DNA from 4 places in the Arthrobacter sp. Rue61a genome. Region 3 is predicted to be linked to each of the others. Evidence: predicted binding sites of a transcription regulator. Region 3 holds the regulator's gene; each other region holds the start of a gene.
What was found. The regulator LexA, encoded in region 3, represses DNA repair genes until DNA is damaged. The targets are predictions, from matches to a motif close to TCGAACANNTGTTCGA.

Region 1 (3,163 bases), 1.8 Mb from region 3:
CAGTCGCGGGAAAGGATGTGGAACGAGTCCAGGCAGGTGCCGAGGTTGGGGTGGTCAACCATCTCCACCAGGCGGTACGCATGCTCGTAGTCGTTGACGTACTTGCCCCAAGCCAAGGCCTCGTAGGCAACCTTGACGCCGTGATCCCCGGCCAGTTCTGCAAGTTCTGCCAGCTGGGAGGCGCGGAGTTCGTCGTCGTCGATGGTTGCGGTGGCCACGTTGGAGCAGACCAGGATGGTGTCCATGCCCAGACGTTCCATGAGGTTGAACTTGGCCTCGGCCCGCTTAAGGTTGGCCTTCAGCAGCTCCGGCGTGACGCCGTCGAAATCGCGGAACGGCTGGTAGAGATCAAGGCCCAGGCCAAGGTCGGCAGCCATTTTCCGGACTTCTTCCGGGCTGTGCGGTGAAGTGACGAGGTCCTGTTCAAAGATCTCGATGCCATCGAAACCCGCGATGGCGCAGGCCTGCATCTTCTCCTTCAGCGTGCCGGACAGGCAGACTGTGGCGATTCCGGTGCGCATCAGTGGCCTGCCTTCGTCAGCTCGGGGGTCAGCGAAGCCGCGGCGTCCTCCACTGCGATGAGTTCCAGGAAGTGTGCCCGCATCCGCTCGCGGTCGGCCTCGCGGCCTGTGATGAGGTGGAAAGCGTCAGCCGCCTGACCGACTGCCATCCGGCCGCCGTCGAGGACGTCGCAGCCCTTTGCCCGCGCTTCGCGGACGAGTTGCGTCTCAATCGGGCGGTAGACAATGTCAGCCACCCACTGGCGTGGCTCCAGAAGTTCGATGTCGAGGGGCAGTCCCGGGTGGGCGGCCATGCCGATCGGGGTGCAGTGCACCAGACCGTCGGCAAGGGGCATGATGTCGCCGAGTTCTGCGGGGGCGTGCGCGGTGACTGTGGCCTGCGGGAAGAGGCCGCCAAGTTCAGCGGCTCGTTCCGCAGCCCGTGCCGGGTCCATGTCCACGAGGTTCAGCGTGCTGACGCCGGCTTTGAGGAGGGCATAGGCGACGGCGGAACCTGCACCGCCCGCACCGAGCTGGACAACGCGGTCCAGCTTGGCATTCGGGAGACCGTCGGCGAGCGCGGAGCCGAAGCCCGAGAAATCCGTGTTGTGGCCGGTAAACCGACCGTCCTGAATCAGGACCGTATTGACGGCACCCAGGCGACGGGCGTCGTCGGAAATTTCGTCAAGGTGTTCAAGCACCAGCTGCTTGCAAGGATGCGTGATGTTCAGGCCGTTGAAGCCCATGCGGTGGGCCGCTGTGAGGAGGTCTCCGACGGCGGTGGCCGGCAATGCGAGTTCCAGCAGGTCGAGGGGGCGGTACAGCAAGCGAAGGCCCTGCACATCGGCTTCGCGTTCGTGCATGGGCGGCGTGAGCGAGGGCATGACCCCTTCGCCTATGAGGCCCACCAGAACGGACTCGGCTCGGTTGCTCATCCTAAAGCTCCTTTGACTTCAGCACCCGGGGCGTTGGCGCTTTTCTGGGGCGCCGCCTGACCGGGTGTTATTTAGATTACTACAAGTGTTCATATTCCGCACGCTTGTTCTTATCGCGAACATCGAGGCGATGCACACCCAACTAGCTGGCATTTATGGTTGTTCTGAGCGCTGATAACAACCACTCATGCCAGTCAGTTGAGTTAGCGCTGGGGCAGGCGGGCCGCGAGTTCAGCCGCGGCTTCCTGCAGGGTGGGGACGTGCGCGATGAGTTCCTCCATGGTGAGGCGGAAGACCGGCACTGCGACGGCGAGTGAGGCGAAGGCGTGACCCTGGGAGTTGAGGACCGGGACGGCAACAGCGCGCATGCCGATCTCGTTTTCTTCATCCATCACGGCGTATCCCTGGCGGCGCACCTGTTCGATTTCGGCCCGGAACTTGTCCCGGTCGGTGATCGAGTGCTCGGTCAAGGGATCCAGGGGAAGCTCTTCCAGGAGTCGCTTCCGCTCGACCTCTTCTTCGAACGCGACGAGTGCCTTGCCCACGGAAGTGGTGTGCAAGGCGCCCAAGTGCCCGGGGTCGCTGGTGACGCGGAAGGTCTTGGGGCCATCCACCTTGTTCACGGTGAGGTGGTGGTTGCCGTCGCGGACGGACAGGATGGTGGCCTCATGGGTGCGCTCGGTGACTCGCTGGAGGACCGGCAGCGCTGTCGCGGCAAAACCGTGGTGGTTGGAAACGCGCTGACCCAGCTGGAAGACACGCAATCCCAGGTGATAACGGCGCCCATCGGGCTCGTAGTCCACGAACCCGTCACGGGTGAGCGAACCCAGCAGGCGATAGGTGGTGCTGAACGGAAGGCTGGCACTCCTGGCCAGATCGGCCGCACTTGCGCCACGCGGCTCATTGCCCAGAAGTACCAGCAGGCTCAGGGCCTTGCCGACCATGTCGGTCTTTGTGTCCTCTTTCACACTCATACGTCGATGCTCTCACATAGTGAGAGCTATTTCTAGATGGTGGGGACTTCTCTTGACAAGTGACCCCACTCACAGCCACTATTGCTGTATTGCACAAGTAGCTCTCACCATGTGGTTACTTTCGGGATGATCCGGCCGCACCTCGCTCTGGTCTTCCCACCGAAGCAAGATCCGCGACATCGTCGTCACAGAAGGAACCCCTCATGAGTCAAACAATGCCGTCAGCGACGCCAGGCACTGAAACCACCGCAGGAACTCCCAAGAAAGCCGCGCTTGCCAGCTTCCTTGGCAGCGCCGTTGAGTACTACGACTTCTTCATCTTCGGCTCGGCCGCAGCCCTGATCTTCCCGCATGTGTTCTTCCCGTCTGCCGATGCCAACGCAGCCATCATGTCGTTCGCGACCTTCGGCTTCGCTTACGTTGCCCGCCCCGTGGGCGCTGTGATCCTGGGCCACTTCGGTGACCGCATTGGCCGACAAAAAGTCCTCATGTTCACGCTGGTCCTCATGGGTGCCGCCACGTTCGTGATCGGCTGCCTCCCGGACTTCAAGACCATCGGCTGGTGGGCACCCGTCCTGCTGGTATTCGCCCGTCTCTGCCAGGGACTTTCTGCCGCTGGTGAGCAGGCCGGCGCCTCCTCAATGACGTTGGAGCACGCCCCGGACAACCGCCGCTCCTTCTTCACTTCCTGGACCCTTACCGGCACCCAGGGCGGCCAGATCCTGGCTGCCTTGGTGTTCATCCCGGTGGTGGC
Region 2 (3,163 bases), 250 kb from region 3:
CGAAATGGCCCTGGTTTTCACATCGGCGCCTTGATCCGGCGTGGCGTTCCGCGCCTGAGGACGAGGAGCCCGTGATTGGGCAAACAAGGGAAGAGTACAGAATTGCGTGAATACAGCGGTCAATGTACTTTTTTCGTATGGAGACACTCACTCAGGCGCCTGTGCTGGCCCGGTTTGGCTATGCGGTGTCGGATGCGACCCGCGCACGGATTCTTCTTGCCCTCTCTGACGCCTCGTCCTATCCCTCGGATCTGGCTGATTCGTTGGGGGTGTCGAGGCAGAGCATGTCCAATCATCTGACGTGCCTTCGCGGCTGTGGCTTAGTGGTGGCGGTTCCTGATGGGCGGCGGAGCCGGTATGAGCTGGCGGATGCCAGGCTTGGTCATGCGATCAAAGACCTGATCGGCGTGGTTCTGGCCGTGGACCCGGCTTGCTGTGCGCCGGATGGGGAGTGCTTCGCATGACGGTAGTGATGAACGCAGCGGTATCGGATCGCCGAACGGTCCTGAGCCGCAGGATCCGGCTGTTCGCTGCAGCGACCATCACTTACAACGTCATAGAGGCGGTCGCGGCGCTCTGGGCCGGAGGGGTCGCGGATTCCTCGGCGCTGATCGGCTTCGGACTGGACTCGGTCATTGAGGTGACCTCTGCTCTGGCGTTGTCTTGGCAGTTCTCTGCCGAGGATCCGGAGCGGCGTGAGCACCTGACGTTGCGGATCATAGCCGTCTCCTTCTTCGTCTTGGCTGCGTTCGTGACCGTGGACGCTGTCCGCTCACTCTTGGGGGCGGGGGAGGCTCAGCATTCAACGCCGGGCATCGTTATCGCTGCGTTGAGTTTGGCGATCATGCCGGTGCTGTCGTGGGCTCAGCGACGTGCCGGGCGTGAGCTCGGTTCCAGGACCGCCGTCGCCGATTCCAAGCAGACCTTGCTCTGCACGTACCTTTCCGCCGTTCTGCTGATCGGCTTGGTCCTGAACAGTACCCTGGGCTGGTGGTGGGCCGATGCCGGCGCGGCGCTGGTCATTGCCGGAATAGCCGTCCGCGAAGGTATCAACGCCTGGAAGGGCGAAGCTTGCTGCGCCATTCCGGACGCCGATCACGGCCATGCGAATTCCTGCTGCGCCGAGTGCGGATCGGATGCTGTGGCTGTCACTGTTGCCGCGGAGCTTGGAACAAAGCCGGCCGAACGATGAGCGCAGTCATTTCCGGTCGATGGGTCCGCATCGCGATCTGGATCCTCCTCGGCGCAATCGTTGGTGCGGGAGCGATCTGGTACGCAGTGCTCACCGCCAACAAGCCGGCTCCGGCTGCCCCACTTGCGGCCGCTGAAGCTCGGCTTGTCAGGGAGGACAGTCACCGGGTGACGAGCCCGGCCATGGAGAAAGCCCAGCTGGTGGAGTTCCTGGACTTCGAGTGTGAATCCTGCCTCGCCGCTGAGCCTCTGGTGGAGGAGTTGAAAAAGGAGTACGGGGACAGGATTACGTTCGTCCACCGCTATTTCCCGCTGCCCGGTCACCGAAACTCAGGCGCCGCTGCACTGGCCGCGGAGGCTGCTGCCCAGCAGGGTAGGTATCAGGAAATGGCAGCGAAACTCTTCGCGACACAAAGCGAATGGGGCGAAAAGCAGACCTCCCAGGCAGCGCAGTTCAGGACCTTCGCCCAAGAAATCGGCCTGGAGATGGATCAGTACGATGCCGCGGTGGCAGACCAGGCCAGCAAGGACCGGATCAGCCGGGACGTCGCCGACGGGAAAGCGCTCGGCGTGACTGGCACGCCTACGTTCTTCCTGAACGGAAAGAAGCTCACCCTGAATACCGAAGCCCAGTTCCGCCAGCTCCTCGACGACGCCGTGCGCTAAATGGCCGGAAAGGCCTAGGCAGCTGCCACGTCCTTTCCCTGAGCGCACCATGGTGGTCCGCTAGCCCAAATGTCCGCCCTTGGCTGTACACTCAATTATCGAACATATATTCGAATAAAGGTGTGTTGTGGGCGTGATAGTCGGCCCCCGCGTGATAGATGCGGGCTTCTCCCTAATGTCAGTACTGCTGGCGCCTATACCGGTGGCGGCGGGGTATCCGTCACCTGCGCAGGACTATTTTGATGGCCGCATCGATCTCAATGAGCACTTGATCAAGGATGTCACCAGCACTTTCGTGGTGAGGGTGACGGGTCAGTCCATGGAGGGCGCCGGGATCAGCGACGGCGACGAGTTGATCGTCAACCGGGCCCTCGAGCCCAAGGATGGGTCCGTCGTCGTGGCTGTCCTTGATGGCGAGCTGACCATCAAGAGGCTGCGCGTCACGCCGTCAGGTGTAATTCTGCAGGCGGACAATCCCAAGTATCCGGACATTCGCGTTCCGGCGTTGTCTGAGCTGACCATCTGGGGCGTCGCCACCACGTGCCTGCATCACATCTAGGTGACGCGCGCCGGTGGTGCTGTCGAGTTTCTCACCACCAGTTTCGGCGTGACTCGCCTGTCAGCGACGGGCGCCTCGGGATTGCTGAGGCGTTCCAGCGCGACGGTGCCCGCAATCTGTCCCAGCTCAGTAGCGTGAAGGTCGACGGAGGTGAGATCGATGCCGTGGAGTCCGGAGGTCCTCGAATTGTCGTAACCCACCAAGGAGAGCTCGGATGGCACCGAGAGGCCTTTGGCATACGCGGCCTCCCGGGCACCCAGGGCCAGCTGGTCGTTGTGGGTGAAGATTGCCGTTGGTCGCTCGGTCATGCTGAGCAGTTCGGTGGCCGCGCGCTGTCCGGCGTCCTGGGTGAAGTCCTCAGCCGCGAGCATAAGTGGCTTCAGCCCGGCGTCGCGCATGGTTTTCGCGTAGCTCTGCCTCCGGACCGTATGCCCGTCGTACACGGGCCCGGCCAAGTGGGCGATTCTCGTGTGACCCAGCCCGATGAGGTGTTCAGTGGCGGCGCGGGCGCCGGCAGCGTCGTCCGAATAGACGCTATCCACTCCCTCTACGGGGCGCGTCACGCTCACGAGCGGGACAATGTGGGCCAACTCCCGGACCCGCTCCTCGGAATCCAGCAGCGTGGCGGCGATGATGATGCCCACCCGTGCCTCAATCAGCGACTCCAGCGCGCCTTGATCCTCACCGTCAATGGACCGCGAGACGCTGAGAATGAGTCTGTTACGGTCTTGGGGCAGTGCCGTGCGG
Region 3 (3,163 bases):
CTGGCCGCCAAAGAGAACCGGGAAGTTGTCTGGTTCTCGCGGAACAGCACATTCGACCCCCAGCAGGGCTATTCGCAACCGGATGAGACTGCCCCGGCTTTGATCAATATCGCCCCGCTCAGTGTCGCGGGACGGCTTCGGGAGGGCCTCTTCGCCGGCCATACCGTGGTGCTGACTTCCGCCACGCTGGCCATAGGCTCTGCCTTCGAGCCGGCAGCAGGCGGCCTCGGCCTGATTGGCGACGGTGCCCCGAGTTGGACAGGGATCGATGTCGGATCGCCCTTTGACTACCCCAAGCAGGGTGTGTTGTACGTGGCTAAGCACCTGCCCAAACCCGGTCGGGGAACTTCGCCCGAGGCGCTGGACGAATTGGAAGACCTCATCCGGGCCTCCGGAGGCGGGGCTCTGTGCCTGTTCTCCTCACGGCGTGCGGCAGAGGAAGCAGCCGATGCCATGCGACTCCGGCTGGACGTGGATATCCTCTGCCAGGGCGAATCAACTATGGCGGCCCTCGTAAAGCAATTCGCGGATGAGCCGGACACCTGCCTCTTTGGAACAATGTCACTGTGGCAGGGGGTCGACGTTCCTGGCGGCTCATGCCGTCTGGTGGTGATTGACCGCATTCCCTTCCCGCGCCCCGATGATCCCCTCATGACTGCCCGCTCCCGGGCAGTGGCACAATCAGGCGGGAATGGCTTCATGGCCGTATCAGCAACGCACGCTGCCATCAGGCTGGCGCAGGGCGCTGGCCGCCTGATCCGCTCGACGGGCGACAAAGGGGTAGTGGCAGTGCTCGACTCGAGGCTTTCGACGGAACGTTACGGAGGCTTCCTGCGTGCCGCCCTGCCGCCCTTCTGGGCAACGACGGACCGATCAGTGGTCCGAGGCGTTCTGGAGCGTCTGGGCTCGGCTAAGGCCCCGTAGCGCAACCTTCCCGTGGACACCTGCTGGTGTCCACGGGAAGGGGCGTCTAGATGGAGCTGCGTCTAGGGGGAACGGCGTCTAGAGAGAGCGCAGTACCGAAACTACTTTGCCCATGATGGTGGCCTGATCGCCGAGGATGGGTTCGTACTGGGTGTTTTGGGGGAGCAGCCACGTATGGCCGTCACGCTGGCGGAAGGTCTTCACGGTTGCTTCGTCATCCAGCAGGGCGGCCACGATGTCGCCGTTGATGGCGTCGTTCTGGCGGCGGACCACCACCCAGTCACCGTCACAGATGGCGGCATCAATCATGGAGTCGCCGGCCACTTTCAGCATGAACAATTCGCCGTGCCCCACAAGTTGCCGGGGGAGTGCAAGTACGTCTTCCACCGTCTGGTCAGCCAGGATTGGGCCACCGGCAGCGATGCGGCCAACCAGCGGAACCATGGCGGTATCGCTGGCGCTGGCGAGTTCCGTTACGGCAAGGCCACCCGCGCTGCGAAGGGTGGTGGGCGCTTCCACTCCCGGAATCGCCCCACCATCAAGGGTCAGCGGCATCAGGACTTCCATGGCGCGCGGACGCTTGGGATCCCTGCGGAGATAACCAAGCTTCTCCAATTGGGACAACTGATGAGTAACGCTCGACAAACTGGCCAGACCCACGGTGTCGCCGATCTCACGCATGCTGGGCGGGTAACCGTTGTCATTGACCGACCGTTGGATGGTCTCCAGGATCTTCTTCTGCCGGACAGTCAGGCTCTTGGGACTCTTTTGAGGCTGCTGGCTCCGCAGGGGTGCCCCGCCGCCTGTGGCTTTCGCTGCCATGTTCGCCAATGCCCTTCCGTTCGGCCCCGAACCGTGCCCGGGGTTGTCGGGTCTGCAAAAAATGTCAGACCCTCCTGTTCCACTGAAACAGTGCTGTTTCTTCACTCAAACGTAGGGCAGGCACAGGCGTTTATCAAACATTTGTTCTAGCGAGTCTCGACACCGTTCGTTGATAAGTGCTAAAAATGTCATAGCAAGGTTCGAATATGTGTTCTATAAACCTGATGCTGAAGCCGGATGTTCGAACATAGCGTTCGAATATCCGGAGCCAGAGGAAGGGAACACCAAGAATTGGCCGCCAAGCACCGGGCACCCCGGAGCTTGGCAATAGCTCAGAAGGGCTCAGCTCATGTCCGCAATCACTACGTTCGCTGATTTCCGCACCACCCAGGCATCTGCTCGCCTGCGTCTCACCCGGCGGGGACGGATTGTTTTCTTCGGCATTCCGGCAATGCTGCTGGTGGCGGCACTGCTGAGCCTGGCCGGTTTCATCAACTCTCCAGCCAAGGCCTCGGACTCGCAGTCCCAACTGCGTCCGCCCGTTGCCGTCACCGTCACGGTTCAGCCGGGGCAGTCCCTGTGGGGCATCGCCGGCGCTGCCGCTCCCGAGCGGGACCCTCGGGATGTCATCGCCGAGATCATCCAGCTGAACGACCTCCGCGGCGGTCGCATCCTGCCAGGCCAGCAGCTGTTCGTTCCGGCGAACTGAGCCAGTTCCCATCCGCAGGAACCCGTGATCGGGCGTCACAGTTAGTCGGCAGTGCCGGAGGCCCCTTAAACTAAGTTGGTGAGTGACCAGCTTGAGCGACTTGACCGACTTCCCCTCCGGACCAACCTGCGTGGACTGAGCCCCTACGGCGCACCGCAGCTTGATGTCCCCATTCTGCTCAATGTCAACGAGAACACTCATGGCGTCCCCGCAGATGTCCAAGCCGCCATCACCGAGGCCGTAGCCGCTGCGGCCACAGGACTGAACCGCTATCCGGACCGCGAGTTCACGGAACTTCGTGAAGCCTTGGCCGAGTACCTTGGCCACGGACTTTCTCCGGACAACATTTGGGCCGCCAACGGATCCAATGAAGTCCTGCAGCAGATCCTTCAGGCATTTGGCGGACCCGGCCGCAAGGCCTTGGGCTTCCCTCCCACGTACTCCATGTACCCCCTGCTTGCCAGTGGCACAGACACCGAGTATGTCCGCGGAGTGCGTGCCGACGACTACGGGCTGGATGCCCAATCAGCCGCTGCCCAGGTTCGGGAAACGGGAGCCAACATTGTGTTCCTGTGTTCACCCAATAACCCCACGGGTACAGGCCTGAGCCTTGACGTCGTCGAGGCCGTCTATGAGGCCGGCGAAGCGAGCCAGGCCATTGTGATCGTGGATGAGGCTTACCACGAGTTCGCGCACGACAATACTCCG
Region 4 (3,163 bases), 240 kb from region 3:
GACACGCTACGCCGCCTTCACCAAGGGGAGTTCGTCCCAGTTGGTGGTGTAGCGGGGGCTGAGCATGTCGCGTTTCATGGACCAGTCCGGGCCGCCCTTGATTCCGGCATGACCCAGACCGATGGAACCGCGGCCGTACCGCTTGCTGACTTGCTCCAGCAAGGTGCCGATCCCGCGTTCCTCATGCCGGTTCTCGAAGATCTCCAACGGTTTCTGGTTGCCGCTTGGCCGGAGATCCGTGACCATGATCCCGGCTTTGGCGTACTTCACGCCTTCCTGGATCTTTGGAACCAGTGCGTGCGCGGCCTTGGTCAGCAGCACGGGATCCGAGGTTGGCATTGGCAGCCTGACGTTGACTGTGGGGAATGATTTGTCGTTCGGGTTATAGACCGATGTTGCGGCAAAGGCAGTCAGCAGCTTGGCCTGAAGATCATGTTTGGCCAGCCTGGCACTGGCCATTTGGCCGTAGACGCTGAGCACCTGCCGCAACTCGGCTGCAGTGGTAATCGGTGTGGAGAAGGAACGGGAGAAAATTAGCTGGTCCCGTCCTATCCGTTCCTCCTCCATGGGGATGCAGGGCGTGCCCTGCAGTTCCAAAATGGTCCGCATCATGACGATGGAAAACTTGTCCCGCAACGCCACCGGGTCGGCGCGGACCAGGTCCAGGATCGAGAAGATTCCCATCGCATTCAAGCGTTTGGTGAGCCTGGTGGCCACGCCCCAGATCTCGATTACCGAAAGCCGTGCCATGAGTGCTTCGCGTTGGACTTCCGGGATGGAGTCCCAACGGCACACTCCCTTGAAGGCCGGATTGTGCTTGGCCCACTTGTTGGCAAGCTTGGCCAGGGTCTTGGTGCGCGCGATTCCTACGCAGACGGGAACCCCAACGTGCTGCTGGCACGCGGCCTTGATAGTCCGTCCCAGCTCCAGCAGATCGTCCGGTTGTCCCTTCACTCCAAGGAACGCCTCATCAATGGAGTACACCTCCTGCCATGCCGAGTACCGGGCCAGAAGCTCCATGACCCGCGAGCTGATGTCTCCATACAGTTCGTAGTTGCTTGAGAGTGCCACGAGCCCCCACTCCTTGGCGCGCGGAGCAAGCTTGAACCACGGCTCCCCAAGTCCTATCCCCAGCTTTTTGGCCTCCGGCGACCTTGTCACGGCGCAGCCGTCGTTGTTGGACAGGACGATCAGCGGTTTGCCCTCCAACGCCGGGTTAAAGGCCCGCTCCGCCGAGGCATAGAAGCAGTTGATATCCACGTGGGCAATCTCCTGCATCCGGTGCATGAGCGCTGGCTTGGACATTTCCATCCCTTGATCGGCAATAGCACGCGCGCTCCTGTTTCAGTGCAGGACACGCCGTGCATTCGAACATATATTCGAATACTTCTACTGTACCTTTTGGCCCCGACAAAAACTTCGCTGCCCAATGGATCCAGAGGATTTCATGGAGTCTTCCGTGTTCCTCAACCGTCTGACCGCAGTTCGTTGGAACAACGCCGTATTAGCCAGCTACGTCAGGAACCTGCCGTTCTCTGAGTAGGGATTTAGCTGCCGTTACTGGCCATGCTGGCTCTCAAGTGTTTCCGGGCTCTTGAGTAGCGAGTCCTGGCAGCCGTTGCCGACAATCCCAACAGGGCGCCGGCCTCGGCCACTCCGAAGCCATCCCACACGATCAGCATGACCAGTTCGCGGTCCTTCGGGCGCAAGGTGGCGAGGGCCTCGTGCACTTCGGCTTCGAGTCGGTGCCCAGGTCCAGGGTCGTGAATCAAGCCGGCTCGTAGTTTCTCGGACAGGGCGCCCCTGCGGAGCTTGCCGCGTCTGTAGTTGGCCAGCACGCCTTTTGCGACACCAAAGCTCCAGGCCCGTTGCTCGTCGAGGCTGACCGGCAGCCGGTCGCGTTGACGCCAAAGAACGATGAGCGTCTCGGAGACGCAATCGGTGGCGTCCCCGGTCGGATCGACCCGGCGAAAGAATACGCCATCAAGGCAGGAGTCAGGGCACGGGCGCTGTCTTCAAAATCTTCCTCGGCGTTGGTAGAGGTCGTCACGGATTCAAGCCTGGCGGGCGTCACTGCTCCAGCCCCTTGATCATTCCCTGGCAGCCGAGACGCCAATGATCCTCCTCCAGCTGCTCAGCGTTCCCTGTCTCCGCCGCAGAAACAGTCACGGTCATGCGCTCCACGACACCGCCGCCATCGGTGGCGACAGTTGCCGGCCACGCCAACGATTGCCGAAGGACCGTCACAGCTGCAGCCTGACCCTGAACGTTGCCTTGCTCGTGCTGATCCAGCCATTCCTTCTGCCAGAGGCACCTGACAATGTGTTCATACCGGACCGTGGGGGCAATATCTTGCGTAATGATGCCATCACCCTGATCGTTGGCCCGATACATGTCCGCCTCTTTGAGTGCGGAAGCGTCCTTCAGCCCTGCTTCGTTATACCTCGGCGGGAGCGGCAGGGATGCGTACTTTGTTTTGGCGAACTCCACGTAGTCGGAAGCCAGCGGGTTGATCCATTCCGAATGTGGGATGGCCTCATTCCGCACCGGCCCCTCACTGGCAGCCGTTGGAACCGGCGGCGGGTTCTCCACGTCTTCGGCAAGGAACCCCATGAAGTTCGCGACAGCGGGCGCAGCGACGCCAACCCCACCCAGGCACGTCACTCCAGCAAGCAGAAACGCTATCCACCTCCGGCGCCGCCCTTTGGAAGACGGCTTCCGTGAGGACTCCATGGCCCGCAGATGGCCAGTGATGCCGTCCGTGGTTTCCGGTGCCATGGCCCATTGGCTTGCGGGATCCGCACGTCGGAGTGCCTCATCAAGTTGGTCTTCGTTCACGATTCCCCACAACCTTCAATAACGTCTGTCACTAATTCATGTCCGGCACACCAGTAAACGTGGCAGCGGAAACATAGATTTTCCGTCACGGACACCACAGTTAGTCACTTTGGGGCGGCACCAGGATGGTCTCAGCTCCGCAGCGAAGGACAAGATGGTCCGTCTGGCCCGCAAGCGTGCAGTCCTGAGGTTCGAAGACATAGACCAAGAACTGGGGACCCGCATTCACGACCCATTCAGCCGAGGCGTAGGCAGTGCCTAGAGGGATCCGGATAAAGAACCGGATAGCTGGCAGCAGACAAAAGCATCCCGCCCGCCGGACTGT

Region 1: ARUE_RS20980 (shikimate dehydrogenase) is a predicted target of LexA. The motif match lies at 1,532-1,547, and genes of this name have one in related genera.
Region 2: ARUE_RS06535 (LexA family protein) is a predicted target of LexA. The motif match lies at 1,956-1,971, and genes of this name have one in related genera.
Region 4: ARUE_RS06560 (Y-family DNA polymerase) is a predicted target of LexA. The motif match lies at 1,368-1,383, and genes of this name have one in related genera.

The regions. Positions count from the first base shown of each region.
Region 1 covers NC_018531.1:4,578,757-4,581,919, forward strand. Annotated here, with positions in the region: gene ARUE_RS20975 (bifunctional sugar phosphate isomerase/epimerase/4-hydroxyphenylpyruvate dioxygenase family protein) at 1-521, opposite strand, end outside; gene ARUE_RS20980 (shikimate dehydrogenase) at 521-1,435, opposite strand; gene ARUE_RS20985 (IclR family transcriptional regulator) at 1,639-2,409, opposite strand; gene ARUE_RS20990 (MFS transporter) at 2,613-3,163, shown strand, end outside.
Region 2 covers NC_018531.1:1,401,175-1,404,337, forward strand. Annotated here, with positions in the region: gene ARUE_RS06520 (ArsR/SmtB family transcription factor) at 138-464, shown strand; gene ARUE_RS06525 (cation diffusion facilitator family transporter) at 461-1,192, shown strand; gene ARUE_RS06530 (DsbA family protein) at 1,189-1,857, shown strand; gene ARUE_RS06535 (LexA family protein) at 1,985-2,416, shown strand; gene ARUE_RS06540 (LacI family DNA-binding transcriptional regulator) at 2,413-3,163, opposite strand, start outside.
Region 3 covers NC_018531.1:1,647,168-1,650,330, forward strand. Annotated here, with positions in the region: gene ARUE_RS07580 (ATP-dependent DNA helicase) at 1-924, shown strand, start outside; gene lexA (transcriptional repressor LexA) at 1,003-1,746, opposite strand; gene ARUE_RS07590 (LysM peptidoglycan-binding domain-containing protein) at 2,096-2,455, shown strand; gene ARUE_RS07595 (histidinol-phosphate transaminase) at 2,534-3,163, shown strand, end outside.
Region 4 covers NC_018531.1:1,406,270-1,409,432, reverse strand. Annotated here, with positions in the region: gene ARUE_RS06560 (Y-family DNA polymerase) at 7-1,305, opposite strand; partial or broken gene ARUE_RS06555 (RNA polymerase sigma factor) at 1,548-1,940, opposite strand; gene ARUE_RS06550 (hypothetical protein) at 2,071-2,838, opposite strand.